2 regions of the Salinicoccus sp. RF5 genome follow, and region 2 is predicted to be linked to the other one. Evidence: predicted binding sites of a transcription regulator. Region 2 holds the regulator's gene; the other holds the start of a gene.
The links. Region 2 encodes LexA, which represses DNA repair genes until DNA is damaged. Its sites were predicted from a motif close to CGAACATATGTTCG; they were not measured.
Positions count from the first base shown of each region.

Region 1: a site for LexA is predicted at 3,093-3,106, ahead of LLU09_RS01310 (Y-family DNA polymerase). Genes of this name have one in related genera too.

Region 1 is NZ_JAJGRC010000001.1:230,215-238,630, reverse strand. Features, by position in the region: gene LLU09_RS01320 (aminoacyltransferase) at 1-332, opposite strand, end outside; gene LLU09_RS01315 (aminoacyltransferase) at 341-1,600, opposite strand; gene LLU09_RS01310 (Y-family DNA polymerase) at 1,814-3,076, opposite strand; gene LLU09_RS01305 (cation diffusion facilitator family transporter) at 3,236-4,234, shown strand; gene LLU09_RS01300 (LCP family protein) at 4,275-5,285, opposite strand; gene LLU09_RS01295 (DUF1002 domain-containing protein) at 5,439-6,395, shown strand; gene LLU09_RS01290 (alanine/glycine:cation symporter family protein) at 6,439-7,905, opposite strand; gene parC (DNA topoisomerase IV subunit A) at 7,967-8,416, opposite strand, start outside.
Region 2 is NZ_JAJGRC010000001.1:571,146-579,561, forward strand. Features, by position in the region: gene tkt (transketolase) at 1-1,222, opposite strand, end outside; gene LLU09_RS03130 (DUF896 domain-containing protein) at 1,235-1,471, opposite strand; gene LLU09_RS03135 (hypothetical protein) at 1,544-1,792, opposite strand; gene lexA (transcriptional repressor LexA) at 1,933-2,547, shown strand; gene LLU09_RS03145 (CAP domain-containing protein) at 2,885-3,874, opposite strand; gene panD (aspartate 1-decarboxylase) at 3,931-4,323, opposite strand; gene panC (pantoate--beta-alanine ligase) at 4,298-5,161, opposite strand; gene panB (3-methyl-2-oxobutanoate hydroxymethyltransferase) at 5,161-5,967, opposite strand; gene LLU09_RS03165 (ketopantoate reductase C-terminal domain-containing protein) at 6,057-6,923, shown strand; gene LLU09_RS03170 (CueP family metal-binding protein) at 7,011-7,505, shown strand; purine riboswitch at 7,688-7,789, shown strand; gene LLU09_RS03175 (xanthine phosphoribosyltransferase) at 7,868-8,416, shown strand, end outside.

The DNA of each region.
Region 1 (8,416 bases), 340 kb from region 2:
CAGTTCGGATCCAGTTTGACATACAGGCCGTTGTTCTTCTTCAAATATTTCGTAAGGGCCTGCAGGAAGAACCGGACGAGTTCATGATTATGATAGTCCAGGACAGGACCGCGGTTGGAATAGTAGAAGTACTTGCCCATGACGGTCTTCTTCAGGGTGAAGAGGCAGGCGGCTATGACGGCACCCTCCTCGTCCTTGACCCCGAGCAGGCGGACCTTCTGCTTGTCCATCTCCCTGTTCTTCTTATTCTCTATCATTTGAAAGAAGGCGGATTCCTCACCTTTTTCTATATAATTCGCATATTCCTTTTCAGTCAATTCAACAAATTTCATCAGTATTCCTACCTCCCAATCTGCTTCCGTATTTTCGTGAGCGCCTGATAGGCCTTATAGGCCGGCGCATTGATCGGCTTGATGAAATCTCCGACATACTCATACACGGCAGCATTGAAACCTTTCTTGAACTGTATGACACCGTAGTCCTCCGCTTCTTCGGAGAAGTCTCCGCTGATGCCATAGAAATTGTATAGATCGATGCCATGTTCGAGTGCATAGTTGATCATATGCCATTGTATCAGATAGCTTCCTGCAAAATGCCTGAAGGCATTGTCGCTGCCCCCGGCAAGATAGACCACTTCATGCGGTGTGATGAAATAGTATGCACTTGCAATCGGCAGCTCCTCACCATGGGTCTCACGGAGCTCTTTCCCTTCGGCAAGCTTATCCTCTATGTTCTTCAGCTGGTCGCCGAAATTCCTGATCTTCTTCTCGGCCTTGCTGTTGGATGGGTCCTTCTCCAGATCCTTCTCGGCCTTTTCGATATTTTTGACGAGACCGTCCCGGTCCTTGGCAATCGATTCCGTATATTCGTCGAGATTGACGTATACGAGCGGGATGATGACGTTGTCGCCGAAATGCTTCTTCCTGCTGATGTAGTAGGCATCATCGCGGTCGACGAATGATTTCATTTCGGATGTATCCTTCATGAACTTCCTGAACACGTCAATCTCATCGAGCTCCAGGTAGCGTATATGCAGGCCATGCTTCTGGGCCTTCTTGATGTTCCGCTTCCGGAGGCTGTCCATATCATTCAGCAGCGTCTTCGGATCTTTCCCGGAGAGATCGAGTACCGAATGCCATCTGATCTGGATGACCGGGTCGAACCCTACCGTAAATCCATCATGTTTGAATCCCTGTGCCTCGAATTGATCGAAGATGTGCTGATTGCCCCGGTCCTTGAGGATCTTGCCATCATGATCCCGTTCCCTGAGCACTTCATATGGGTCGATCCTTGCATACATGACCTTCTTGGGTTTCAAAAACCTTTGGAGCCCCTCAAAGAACGTATCGAACACCTGCTTGTCTGCATAATCCATCACCGGCCCGCGGTTGCTGTAGGCATATTTGAATACTTTCATCACCGGGGTCAGCGTAATGAGGCAGGCAGCCCTGACCGCTCCGCCGTCCTTCACACCGACAAGGTAGGTTTCAACACCCTGCTCCACCTTCAGGCGGTAGTTGTCCTCCGTCTGTGTAAAATGACTGAAGTGGGTCCGGGTGAAATGATCGAATTCCTCAGTGGTCAACTCTGTAAATTGCATATTGGCACTCCTGTCAACTATTTTTAATACTTTGCTTATATTATCAGATTTGCTGTGGCATCTCCATAATTAGTGAATGATTTAAGCATAGTCCTATGTATTATATCACTTGGAGGACGGACTGGCACCGTTCCATCTATTATGATGCGCCATCCATCCCTGCTTCCAATGTCCATTATACCCTGTCTGCCTCGATCTATGCGAAACTGCCTGCTATCTTTTATGCCCTGCAATCAACCCATCCCTCAGTTTCAGAGTCGAGGCTTCCGTACAGCTGAGGGCACGCATGACACTCAGTTGCCCGTACTTCACCTTGAGGTTATCCACGGTCCTCAACAGCCTTTCCCGCCTTTCGACAGCCTCCACGTCATCAAACAGTGAAATCTGCCGCGCATATCCTGGAATGAAGTTCGTCAGCGTGACGCTCAAGGTGCGGTACCGGGCATGGGGATCGGCAAGTGCCTGAAGCGCCTTCCATATCCCCCGCATGATGACATCCCCGTCATCCGTCCCTTCCCGGACTGTGAACTGCTTGCGGTATATCCTGCCTTCTGCAGTCCCCACGGCAAACTGGATCGTCCGTGCCAGTCTCCCCGCCAGCCTCAGACGGTGGGTGACTTCGTCCACGTGTTCCAGCAGCACCACATATATTTCATCGAAGCGGTAGTCCCGCATCAGTATCTGGCTCTTTGCGATCGATGGGGAATGGATGGCGTGCTTTTCGCGGATGAGGCTGAAGTCGATTCCGTTGGCATGGAGGTGCCAGTCCACACCGATGACCCCGAAGTCCCGCTTCAGATGGACCACCGGATAGCGTGCAAGATCCCCGATGGAGAATATCCCCCGTTCATTAAGCTTGACCTCACTCCTTCTGTTGATCCCCCAGAAATTCCTGAGCGGCTTGATGGGCCAGAGCTTGCGGGGCACATCATGATAGCGCCACTCTGCAATGCCGTCCGGCATCCGCTTCGCCTCGATATCCAGGGAAAGTTTGCTGAGCAGCATGTTATCCCCGACGCCGATTGCACAGTCGATCCCCGTCTCTTCATATACTTCCTTCTTGAGCCGCTTGGCCAGAGCATAGGGTGAATCCTCGAATATGCGGTAGCTTTCCGTCACATCCATGAAAAACTCATCAACGGAGTATTGATGGAAATCTTCCGGCGCCACATATTTCAGGGCGATTTCCGTAATCCTTGCCGAATAGTCCAGATATGTCTTCATCGACGGATTGATGATGTATATGTCGCGGCGGGCCGGTATTTCAAACAGCCTGGACCCCGTCTTTATTCCGAGCTTCTTCAGTTCCGGTGTAGCCGCAAGCACTACGGAGCCGAGGCTTTTCGTATCCGCCACCACAGCAAGTTTGGCCGTCATGGGGTCGAGCCCCTTCAACAGGCATGAGACACTCGCAAAGAAACTTTTCTGATCGACGCAGAATACATGGCGCTTTGGACAGATATGATAATTGTACATGTCATCCCCTCCATACAGAACATATGTTCGCACCTTCGTATATTCATCATATCACAGAATCCATCCGGATAGACACGAATCTTCTGCATTCATAAGTAAATGCATATCAATTGGGTATGGGACATTATAAAACTTTAAAGACAAAAGGAGGAACACTCATTGAAGGATATCATCGCATTACTTAAAAAAGGGAGTATGGCCTCCCTCACCGCTTCCATCGTCAACTTCTTCATCGCAGGGCTCAAAGGTGTAGCTTTCATCCTGACGGCCAACGTCGCGATGTTCGCCGAAATGATGCACTCGATCGGCGATGCGCTCAACCAGCTTTTCGTCTTCATAGGTTCAGGGCTGTCGAAAAAGGCACCCACTGAGCGTTTCCCCTTCGGCTTCGGCCGTCTGGTGAATCTCGTCCTGCTCTTTGCAGTCATCATCGTCGGCATCCTCGCCTACGAGACGGTAAGGGAGGGTCTCCACCACATTCTGGAACCCCTGCCTGTAGAGACCGATACGACCATGCTGCTGATCAATATCGGCGTCCTCGCCATCGCAGCGATACTCGAGGCATTCGTACTCTATAAGGCCGGAAAGGAGCTCCTCCAGCAGGCGGACATGCCCTATGATGGCCTGAAGCCGCTGACTACAAGCTTCGCCAATATGGACCGGGCCAAGCCGGCAACAAAGCTTGTCTCCCTCGAAGATGCTGTTGCAACAGGGGGTGCGATATTTGCAATCATCGCAATCCTCGTCGCCCGCTTCACAGGATTCTCGCAGAGTGAAGGGATCGCTTCGGTCGTCATCGGCCTGGCTATGTTCTATATCGTCTATAAGATCTTCATGGAGAATGCAGCCGGGGCACTTGGAGAACATGACCCGCGCATGGAGGAACGGATCTCACAGATCGTTCTGCGCCACGATGAGATAAAGGACATCAGAAAGCTCTTCGTCATGAAGGAAGGCGACAACCTCCACGCGGAAGTCATCGCCGAAATCGATCCGGACCTCACTTCCAGGGAAGTCAACAGGATCAGGGATGAGATAGAAAAACTGATCCTTAAGCAGCAGCACGTGACGGATGTGAATATGGAGTTCGAACTGAATGACGGCAAGCGTACATGGCCGAAGACCCAAGATGACCTCGACAGGAAACCGAAATATTAGCACGAAAAAAGGATGGCGTAACCGCCATCCTTTTTATTTTCTATTCATTCGCTGCCGGTTCCTCGCGGGTCGGCTCTCCGGCATCCGGATCCTCCAAATCCGCTTCAAAGAAGTCATGGATCGCTTGGCTGTTCGCTTCGAAGTCAAGGTCGATGACATTTCCGGCGTGCGGCGTGTCCATGAACTGGTACGTATCTTCCACCGGCACGGTGAGTGTCGGAATGTCCTTATCGCCCCGTATCAGGAAGGAGGCCATCATCCGGTACAGTTCCCCGTCGCTCATGCTCGTATTGACGTGACCCATTCCGGTGCCCGCAATTTTCGGAAGCTTGAGTATGCTTCCCAAAGTCAGCGCCTCATCCTTGACTGCATTGATCACCTGCTGCTGGCGTCTCACACGGCCGAAGTCACCCTCTGCATCCTGACGGAACCGGGCATAGGCAAGCAGGTCTTCCCCTCCAAGCCGCTGTTCCCCCTGCTTCAGTTCCGTATCTATCTTCTCCGACATGTCCTTTTCCACATCGATCATGATGCCGTCCTTATTGATCACATCAACGACCGATTCGAAGGCCTGGTAGTCGATGACTGCATATTCCTCGACTTCGACGCCGAAGTTCTGCTGGATGGTCTGCCTGAGCAGTTCGACACCCCCGAGGGAGTAGACGGAATTGATCTTGTAGCTCTGGAAGCCGGGAATCTCCACGTATATATCCCGCATGAGGGAGACCATCTTCATTTCCTTGTTCATGTAGTCATACTGTGCCAGCATGATGACGTCCGTCCGCTGGGCACCATCCACCTCGCGGTCGGCGCCGAGCAGCAGGATGTTCTTCTTGCCGTCGTTGTCATCCGCCCCGTTGAATTCCATCTCCTCCTGTTCAACCCCGTTTTCGCGTGCGATATCGAGACCGGACTGGTATGAGAAATACACATATAGGATTGTGCCGACGAGCACCGCGAGCAGTATGAGCGGAATGAGCGCCCGCTTCCGGATGCGCCGCTTCCGCCCTTCGGGCTGCGGCCTGTCGGAACGTCTGTATTCATTGTCCATAATCATGCTCCTGTCATCAATCTATCAAATCATTTTAACCGGTTTTTAGAAATTAATAAAGAAATAATATCTCCCCATCATTCCATGGAGGATAAAAAATTGTGGTGCCGTATGCTTATATAGTAAAATATATATAAGGAATGAGGGATGGAAATGACTAAAAAAATATTACTTTTGGCAATGATGCTCGTGCTGCTGTTGCCCGTTCCGGCCCAGGCGGCTTCGGAATGGGAGGAAGCGGTCACAGTTTATGGCGCAGCGCTTGAGAGCGACCAGCAGCTGCTTGATGCGACACGTGAAATACTCGGCACCGAGGAGAACGACAAAATCGAATATGTCTACAGCGAGGATGTACAGCAGTACATCGGCAAGGACTACAGCAATGACGTGCTCAAATCGAGCATCCGCATCATACAGGAATCTGAAGGCCATGGCCTTGACATCACCGTGGATGAGAGCATGGGGGACATCACAGAAATTACAGAGGAGACATACAAGAATGCACTGCTGACTTCCGGCATCACCGATGCGGAAGTGGTCATCGGGGCAGCCGAGGATGTCACCGGTGAAAGTGCCCTCTCCGGCATCTACAAAGCGTACGAATCACAGGGGGAGGCTATAGATACCGAACGTACACAGAACTCCCAAGAGGAACTTGAGACGATCTCCGGCATCTCCGAGGAGAACAGCAATGTCGAAGGGTTCTCCCAGGAGCAGCTGAACAAGATGATCACCGACATCAAAATTGAAGTCATCAACCAGGGCGGCGACCTGACGGAGCAGGAGATCAGGGATATCGTCGATGAGCAGATGGCGGCCAACGGCCTCGACGGCCTGCTGTCACAGGATCAGATCGACAGGATCGTCGTCATCATCATCCAGATACAGGACTCCGGCATCTTCCAGAGCGAGGAGGCCGAACGGCTGAAGGACAGCGCCCAGAACCTCCTCGATCAGATCACTTCGAGTGAAGCATTCCAGAATGCAGCCGATCAGGCTGAGGAGATTGGACAGGATATACAGGAATCGAGCGCCTGGGAATCATTCAAGAAGGCGGCATCCGATTTCTTCTCAAGCATCGTCTCCTTCTTCAGATCACTCTTCAACTAGAAAAGAGCAGACCATATGGTCTGCTCTTTTTATTATGTGCCTTTTATGGCCTTTCTTCATTGCGATAGGCGTAGCGGTTCTCGCCCCATTCATCGACTTCCGAAAGGTCGGCTTTGATGTTGTTCGTCTGGAAGACGGGATTCACACCCGTTTTCAGCTGCGCCTTATAGTCGGCTGCAACCTGCCAGACGATATGGCTCAGTCCGAATACCGCGACAAGGTTGGTCACCGCCATGAGTGCCATGAACATGTCCGCTGTCGCCCAGGCCGTCTCAAGGTCCATCACCGCACCGATGAAGACCATGACGACGACAAGCACCTTGAATATAAGCAGAACCACCCGGTTCTCCTTGATGTAGTTCAGGTTGCTCTGACCGTAGAAGTAGTTCCCGAGGATGGAACTGTAGGCGAAGAGCAGGATGACGATCGCGATGAAGGTCGCCCCGAAGGAGCCGATCTGCTCCGACATCGCCGCCTGTGTCACCTGGATGCCCTGGAGTGCGTCTGCTCCATAGCTCAGATCCGTATACATCAGGATCAGGATGGCCGTTGCCGTACAGACGATCATCGTATCGAAGAACACGCCGAGCGCCTGGATCAGCCCCTGCTTGACAGGGTGGCTGACCGCAGCGGATGCGGCGGCATTGGGTGCAGAACCCATACCCGCTTCATTCGAGAACAGCCCCCGCTGGAAGCCGTTCAGTATCGCTGCACCGAGTGCACCACCAAAGACTTCCCGGATGCCGAACGCGTTTGTGACGATGGCCGTCAGCATCGGAATGATCTGGTCGTAGTTGATGATGAGGATCACGAAGACGACCAGCAGATAGATGACCGCCATGACCGGGACGATGTAGCCTGTAACTTTCGCAATGGTCCGGGCCCCGCCGAAGATGACGATGGCCGTGAAGATTGCGATGACGAGTCCGACCACCCACCTGTCGAGGTTGAATGCCTCTTGATAGGCATGGGCGATGGTGTTCGCCTGCAGCCCGTTGAAGACGAATGCGAATGTGATTGTGATCAGCACCGCGAAGAACAGTCCGAGCCATCTCTGGTTGAGGCCCTTCTCCATGTAGTAGGCCGGGCCCCCACGGAAACCGCCCTCCTCATCCTTCACTTTATATACCTGTGCAAGCGTGGATTCGAAGAATGCGGTCGCTGCACCGAAGAACGCGATCAGCCACATCCAGAATATCGCGCCGGGACCGCCGAGCACGATGGCCGTCGCTACACCTGCGATGTTGCCGGTGCCGACGCGTGAAGCGGCACTGATTGCAAACGCCTGGAAAGGGGCGATCCCTTTCTTGCCGTCAGGCAGCGTCTCGGCCTTTTCCGTAATTACCTTGAACATCTCTTTGAACCATCTGAACTGGACGAACCTCGAGCTGATGGAAAAATAAAGACCTGCAAGAATAAGCAGCCCGATGAGGAAGTCTCCCCACAACAGGGTGTTTCCTATGTCCACAAAACTTTTGAACCAATCTGGAACAATTCCTTCAAATCCCATAAAGCACCTCCTGATATAACAAATATTATATCATTTGGGAAAACGCTTTAAAGCCCTAAATTCAAGTTGGACTATTCGAACTATTGACCGCTTCAAACACGACGCGCTCCACCTCGCCGAATTCATTTTCATCGACCACAAATGAACCATTGGCATATTTGCCGCTTACCCGGATAGATCGTGCATCCAATTTGAAGCTGGAGCCCTGTGAATAGAGGACCATATCGACATTGCTTTCTATGAGCCGGGCACCGATGATGCGATGAGGCTTCGATTTGATCTCCTTGAGCAGTGTGCTGCCCACCTGTGCCCGCGCGCCCCTTTCCAATACATCGATTGATGTCCGTTTGACTGCTCCCCGCTGGGAGACCGTGACGAGGAATTTCTCATCGGAGACGAGCCCAGAGAAGATAAGCGCATCATCCGGCTTCAGCTGGATTGCCCTGACGCCCTGCGCCTTCAGGCCGACCGGATTGACTTCCGACAATGGATATCTCAGGGAGATGCCCTT
Region 2 (8,416 bases):
CGAACCAGATGTTTCGGCCATCATAGTTTCCGGCACCGAAGTCTTCTTCGCTTTTGACGTTCGTCTTGTTGCTGCTGGCGAGGTCGGCAGCGCCGCCGAAGAGCGTCGGTACAGTTGCCGAGAGCGCCTGGATCATTTCACTTGAAGTCGCCCTAGTCGCCTTGGAATCACCCGCTTCATAGATCGGGAGGTCCTTGTCGTAGCCTTCCTGCAGACGATGGTTGATCGCATCATCAAGTTCGCTGTAGAGTTCAGGATGTTCATTCCTGTAGTCCTCAAGCATCTTGAGCCATTCCGCTTCCCTTCCATTGCTCCGTTCCTTCATCGTTTCGCTGAAACGGTCATAGACGGATGGATCGACTTTGAATGTTTCATCCGGGTCGAAGCCATAGTATTCGAAGGCTGCCCTGCGCTCTTCTTCACCGAGCGGCGCGCCATGGGAATCACTTTTGCCCTGCTTGTTCGGGGCACCGTAGCCGATGATCGTCTTCACTTCGATCATCGTCGGCTTGTCTGAAGACTTCGCCTCCTCTATCGCCTTGTCCACCGCTTCCACGTCATTACCGTCCGCCACTTTTATATAGTGCCAGTTGTAACCTTCAAAACGCTTCTTGATATCTTCCGAGAAACTCTTATCCAGGTCCCCGTCCAATGAAATGTCATTGGAGTCATACAGGACGATGAGTTTGTCGAGCGCAAGGTGGCCGGCGAGGGACGCCGCTTCATGGGAAATACCTTCCATCAGGTCGCCATCGCTTGCCACGACATACGTGTAGTGGTCCACAACGTTGTAGTTGTTGCGGTTGAAGCGTGCGGCCAGATGCTTTTCAGCCATGGCCATGCCGACGCTCATCGCGAAGCCTTGGCCAAGAGGGCCGGTAGTGATCTCGACACCCTCAGTGTGCTTGAATTCAGGATGTCCGGGTGTTTTTGATTCATACTGCCTGAAATTCTTCAGCTCCTCCATCTCCAGCGCACCGCTCAGGTGGAGCAGGCTGTAGACGAGCATTGAACCATGGCCGGCACTGAGTACGAAACGGTCCCGGTTGAACCAATCCATGGAATTCGGGTTGAAGTTCAAGTGACGGCTCCAAAGCGTGTACGCCATCGGTGCGGCCCCCATCGGGAGTCCCGGGTGCCCGGAATTCGCTTTTTCAACCGCATCGATTGAAAGTGTTCTGATTGTGTTGATCGCAAGCTGATCGGTTTTATCGAATGTCATAGTCATGCTCCTTTATTCTCTGATATTTTTTTCCTGTTGAATGCGTTTAAGTTTTTCAGGTGTTACATCATTGCCTTCTGGATCGACCACCTTGGTGTTCTCCACCTGTTTTCTGAAGGAGGATCGGAAATTCTCAAGATACTCTTCCCTGAGCCCCTTCAACTCTTCAAGTTCTTCCTTATTGATGCTGTCCGCCTTCTTTTTGGCGGCCAGTGCATTGATACGTTGCAGTTTTTCCTTTTCAAGCATTGCGAAACCTCCTGTCCACTCACATATAATTTAACACAAAAAAAAGTATGAGACCATTCCCATACTTGATAATCACTTTATAAAGCCGATCATTTCCATCAGCTGGTCCATATGCGTCCGTTCGGCGTACTGTTCGTCCGGAACAGGCGTTTCATCATCAGGCTCCATGATATCCATCTCCGTCACTACTTCATACTCATCTATATATACGATATCGGAATGTGCGTTCTCTGTATTATGGGAATCGAACATGAATATAAGACCGGCAACCAGGGCAAATGCAAAAATGGCACTCAACAGCTTGAATTCTTTCACTTTCATAGCGTCCCCCTCCAGAACATGTGTTTGTATCCACATGGTAACAGAACATCTGTTCCGGGTCAACAAGATTACGAACAAACGTTTGTAACACCACCATATATATGGTAAAATTGAATCAATAATGAGCCGGAGGTATATATATGAAGCCGCTAACAGATAGACAGAAGCAGATATATCAGTTTATAAAGACTACCGTACATGAGAAGGGCTATCCGCCAAGTGTCAGGGAAATAGGCAATGCGGTCGGCCTGCAGTCAAGCTCCACCGTCCATGGACACCTCGCCAAACTGCAGGAGAAGGGATATATAAAGCGGGATCCGACGAAGCCGCGGGCCATCGAAGTCATTACGGAGGAAAACGAACAGTATGGTCCCGTCATACATGTTCCTGTACTCGGCAAGGTCACTGCCGGTCTGCCGATCACTGCAGTCGAGAACATCGACGAATACTTCCCGCTGCCGGAACACTTCACGGCAAACCATAACAGTGAAATCTTCCTGCTGAATGTCGTCGGCGACAGCATGGTCGAAGCCGGCATACACGACGGTGACCGTGTCATCGTACGCAAGCAGAATATTGCGCATAACGGTGACATCATCGTTGCGATGACTGAAGAGGATGAAGCGACTGTCAAGCGCTTCTATAAGGAGAACGGCTACTACAGGCTCCAGCCTGAGAACTCCGCCATGGAACCGATCATACTGGACAGCGTGACCGTACTCGGCAAGGTCGTAGGACTCTTCCGGTCCTTCTGATGATTCCAGACAATAAAGGGCGCCTACCATTTTGGTAGGCGCCCTTTCTATTATCGCTTTTCCCATGCCACCCTGTCCATTCCAATCTCTTTCGATCGGCTATCTGCCAAGTATTATTCTTACCTGCTCCAAAATATCTTTCGCATCTTTCGTATCATTCTCATGTGTTTTACTGATCAACTGCATCCCCTCGTTCTACTTTTTCTATCAGGATGGGCCTTCAGGAAAAGATATAATCTTTAAAAAAGCATTTTAACGCTTTCTTTCCACTTCCCCTTGGAAACGTTTTCAAACACTTTTATTTGTATAATATTATACCATAAGAAAAATATTCCATCTACTTCTGGATATAATTTTCTGTGTAATATGGAATATCTTCATCATTGTATGCTGTACCTGTCCCAAGATGCGTGAATTCAGGCTTCAACGTGTTCACCCGGTGCTCCATCGAATTCATCAGGCTATGGTGCGAGAAGATCGGTGATGTATGGCCCATGGCGATGTTCTCGCCAGCCATGCGGTAATCCACTCCGGCTGCATCGACACGGTCCTTCAATGTTTCCCCATCGGGCGAATCATGGTTGAAGTAGTCGTTTTCCGCCATGTCCTCACTGTGTCCCTGTGCTGCCATGCCTGCTGCCTCATAGGCTTCGAGCGGCTGCACTCCATACTCGTGCCGGGTCGCATTCACAAGCAGATGGTTCATCCTTGAATTGTCCACGGCCTCCGGGTGGTTGTACAGTTCCTTGCCTGCTTCGACCTCCTCCTTCATCACTACAAGTGTTCCATTGACCTTGTCGTCTTCATGGAGGTCATAGAAAAAATAGACGTACCTGTCCTTCAGGTCATATACCGCATATTCGTTGCTGTCGACCCTGAGCCGCTTCCATCCCTTTTTGATCGATTCTTCAGGTTCACCGTAGGCCTCCCTGACACTTTCGCGGTCCATACCCTCGATGTTAATGTTGTCGATCGACACATCATCACTGTTGGTATAGGCCCCTGTGACCAATCCGTCATTGACGAGCACCATCCTGAACCTGCCGTAGTCTTCCTCGACGACGAAATCCCCTGCATATTCACTTCCGAGCACTTCCTGGCCATCGATATCATATTCACCCTCCATGGCCACTTCGATCTCTTGGGTCTGTGCACTATTGATCTCGTGTATGGTGCTCATATCATAGGTCGGATACACATACGTCTCCAGCCATTCCACAGCATATTCCCTGTTCAGACCATCCTTGAAATCGTAGGAATGGACTGCTGGGGCGAGGATCGTGGAAACGATATAGATGATGATGATGAAGAAGAGTTTCCCTGGCATGGCTGCACCTCCTTTTTTAAAGTTTAAAAAGAGTAATTAAACGGATGTCTAATTACTCATTGATGTGTATATTCGGTTTGTCTTTTTTCAATATACCCCGGGTCGACGATATTGTTGTCCTGATCGACGATTACCACTTTTGGCTCATAACCATCCAATTCACGCTCATCGACCTGGACATAGCTGATGATGATGATGACATCACCAACCTGCACCTTTCTTGCGGCGGCACCGTTCAGGCATATTTCACCAGAGCCGCGCTCCCCTTCGATGACATATGTTTCAAGGCGTTCGCCGTTATTGTTGTTGACGATCTGCACCAATTCATTCGGCAGGATGTTCGCCGCTTCAAGCAGTACCGGATCGATTGTAATGCTGCCTACATAGTTGAGGTTGGCCTCTGTGACGACCGCCCGGTGTATTTTACCGTTCATCATTGTCCTGATCATTTTTTATCACCATCATATTATCTATTAACCGTGTTCTTTCGAACTTAACAGCAATGAATATTATAACATCACCGTCAATGTTTTGAACAGGATTTAGATCGGGATGGGTGAATATCTGAAGGTCATCTATCATGCCGGAAGTGTGATCTTCTACATGAGCTTCGATGCGTTCCTTGACTTCCCCGGCATCAGAGACACCCTCCTGTATCATATCACGACCCATTTCAAGTGCCCGATTGATCTCCGGCGCCTCGGCACGTTCCGTCTCGGACAGGTTGACGTTCCTGCTGCTTTTGGCAAGCCCATCCGCTTCCCTTTCGGTCGGCACCCCCACGATGTCGATGTCGTGGTTGAAATCCGCCACCATTCTCCTGATGATCATCAGCTGCTGGCGGTCCTTTTCACCGAACACTGCAAAATCGGGCCGGATGATGTTGAACAGCTTGTTCACGACTGTCACGACACCTTCGAAATGACCCGGGCGCCTCACGCCGTCGAGGATTGAGGCCATCGTGCGGAGGTGGAGTTCAAGCTCCGGCGTCTTCGGATACATCTCCGCCTCTGAGGGGTGGAAAACGACATCCACCCCATGCGCCCTGCAGATTTCAAGATCGCGTTCAAGGTTCCTCGGGTAGCTGTCCAGATCCTCATCCGGGCCGAACTGGAGCGGGTTGACGAATATGCTCACCGCCACGATGTCCCCCTTTTTTTTGGCTGCCTCCACCAGTGCCATATGCCCTTCGTGGAGGGCGCCCATCGTCGGTACCAGTGCGACGCTTTTCCCGCGATGCCCATCCAGTATATTGCGTACTTCCTTTATTGTATCCGCTGTCTTCATCATTCCTCAAAAACCTTTCTCTTGTATGTTGTATCCTCATCCGGGAACCGGGCAGCCTTGACCGCTTCGGCGTATGCCCTGAGCCCGTCCACGCCGGCCGTATTGAAATCTGCGTACGGCTTGACGAATTTCGGCAGCCGATCGGTCCCGTACTGCAGCACATCATGGTAGACGAGCACCTGGCCGTCCACATCCACACCCGCACCGATTCCGATGGTCGGAATGGAGAGGGTGCTCGTGATTTTGCCGGCGAGGTCGGAAGGGATGGCTTCAAGCACCACCATGCATGCACCGGCCGTTTCCACTGCCTTGGCGTCCTCGATCAGCTGCATCGCGGCATCATGTGTGCCGGCCTGCATCCTGAAGCCCGTGACACCGACAGACTGCGGGGTGAGTCCAAGATGGCCGACGATCGGTACACCGGCAGCCACGGAGCGGCGGATGATATCGAGGCATCCTACGCCCTCCAGTTTGATGGCGTTTGCCCCTGTCTGCTGATAGAGCTTCAGTACATTGCCGACGCTGTCGTCATCATTTCCATGATAGGATCCGAATGGCATATCCACAACGACGTATGTATCCGGTGCTCCGCGTCTGACCGCCTTCGCATGATGGATCATATCATCCATCGTCACCTGCACCGTACTGTCGTAGCCGAGGACTGTCATCCCGAGCGAGTCGCCGACGAGCAGGGTGTCCAGTCCGGCCGCTTCACTCTGCTTCGCACTCGGATAGTCGTAGGCTGTGACCATCGTGATCCGCTCTCCCTCCATTTTCATCCGTTTCCAATCACTTGTAGCTTTCATGATGCTGCCCCTTTCCATTCGAAAGTAATATATTATAATCAGTTTACCATATATTTTATTAGTGCTACATCCAACCAGGAGGGAAATAAATGAAAGTTGCAGTCATCGGCATCGGTGCCGTCGGCAGCGTCATCGCACGTGAAATGATGATGTTGCCACATGATATTACACTCTTCGGCAGGTCACGAAAGGAAGGATTCACCATACAGGAAGACGGTGAACGCCGGCATTACCCCTACACCATCGAGGATATCTCAGCATATGAAGGGGACGCCTTCGACATCATCTTCATCGCCACGAAAGCTACAGCACTCAAGTCCATAAGCGGAATCATCCCTGCAATGGCCCACCGGGATACTGAAGTCATCCTTTGTGAAAATGGCATGGGATTCGACGAATACTTTGATGCACCGGTGCCCGCAGTCGTCTATATCAGCGGCCAGAAGCGTGAGGACCGGATCGAGCACTTCCAGGATGCACGCCTGCTCATCGGGGACAGACCCCTTCCATACACCGACCGCATCATAGATGATCTTGAAAACACGACCGGTGTGGAACTTGAAATCAAGAAGACTGAGGATTTCCGCCGCATCCGCTATGAGAAGCTGCTGATCAATCTCGGCATCAATTCCCTGACCGCCCTGTCGAGCAACACCGCTAAAATATTCGACCTCGAAAATGTTGCCGACCTTACCCGGCGCCTGCTCAGGGAAGGCCTCGACATCATCAACCGGAAGGGGGAGATCATCGATCCATCCTTCATCGACAAGGCGCTGTCGATCTACCAAAGCTACAACCGTGAGATGGGCACAAGCATGTACTATGACGTCATGGCCGAAGCCCGCACCGAATACATGTACATCCAGAAGTACTTCCAGCAGCATAAGGGCGACCTTGATACACCAGTCCTGGACATCATTGTGACCCTGCTCGATGCCTATCAGTATGAGAGGTAGGAATTTGAACGTATTGTGACACTTCTGAATCATCCGTACATCCGGACATGCCGGGTGTTACAATAAAAGAAAAATCAGGAGGTAATCATGAAGAGACTGCTGCTGCCCTTCATCCTTATAAGCATCATACTCGCTGGTTGCGGTTCAGAGGATGCGACCGGTGACATCAAAGCGCTCGTCGACGACTACAGCGCCAACAAGGAAGCGGAAGCCGCTTCGATCACGGGAACTGAACTCCTCATCGGCGAAGATCAGAGCGAGAGGCATTCGTTGCCGCAAGATGAATTCTTCGTCTCCATCGCCCCCTTCATCAACTATACACACCCTTGCGAGTTCCACAGCCTGACCGGCTGTCAGGGTGAACTCTCCTCAACGGAGATGGATGTCCGCATCACTGATGAAACAGGAAAGGTCCATGTCGACGAAACGATGACGACGCTTGAAAACGGCTTCCTTGATTTCTGGCTGCCGCGGGACAGGGAATACAACATCACCATCACCCATGAAGGCCTTTCAACTGAAGGGACGTTCACCACCTTTGAAGACGACTCCACATGCCTGACCGATTTCCAATTGAAATAGCACAGTAAAGAGAGCATACCGCCTGGTATGCTCTCTTCCTATTCAGTACCGTATCTCAGCCATCCCCATGCTTTCGGTACAAAAACGAACATCAAATGATTTTAAAATTCTTTTCACACTAAAATATGAACTTTAATTGAAAATGTTGTTGAATAGTTCGTTTATTATGTTATTATTATATCCATCTTAAATATTGAAGCACTCATATAATCGCAGGGATATGGCCTGCAAGTTTCTACCGGGATACCGTAAATGTCCCGACTATGAGTGGGTAACTTTCGTGGATTGCCGCGAAGCTGCTCATCTCATTGATGTGTGCTTCGGGCTTTTTTGTTTCAAAATAATATTTTGGGGTGTTATTCATGAAGTTGCTCAAAGAAAAGATTCTGGAGGAAGGTGTGGCGCTTTCCGATACGGTGCTCAAGGTCGACCACTTCCTGAACCATCAGATCGATCCGGTACTGATGGTCGAAATCGGCAAGGCATTCAAAGAAAGGTTTGCATCGGAAAAGATAACGAAGATACTGACGCTGGAGTCCTCAGGCATCGCTCCATCCGTCATGGCAGGCCTGGAATTCGGCGTACCGGTCGTATTCGCAAGAAAGAGGAAGTCCCTAACCCTGAGCGAGGGACTGCTCACTTCAAACGTCTACTCCTATACGAAACAGGAGACGAATACCATCGCAGTTGCCGACAAGTTCCTATCCGATGAGGATTCCGTGCTCATCATCGATGATTTCCTCGCCAACGGGGAAGCTGCAAATGCACTTGTCGACATCGTGCAGCAGGCAGGATCAGACATTGCCGGCATCGGCATCGTCATTGAGAAGTCCTTCCAGCCGGGTGGCGGAAAAATGCGCAATGCCGGACACCGTGTGGAATCGCTGGCAAGCATCTCCTCCCTCGAGGAT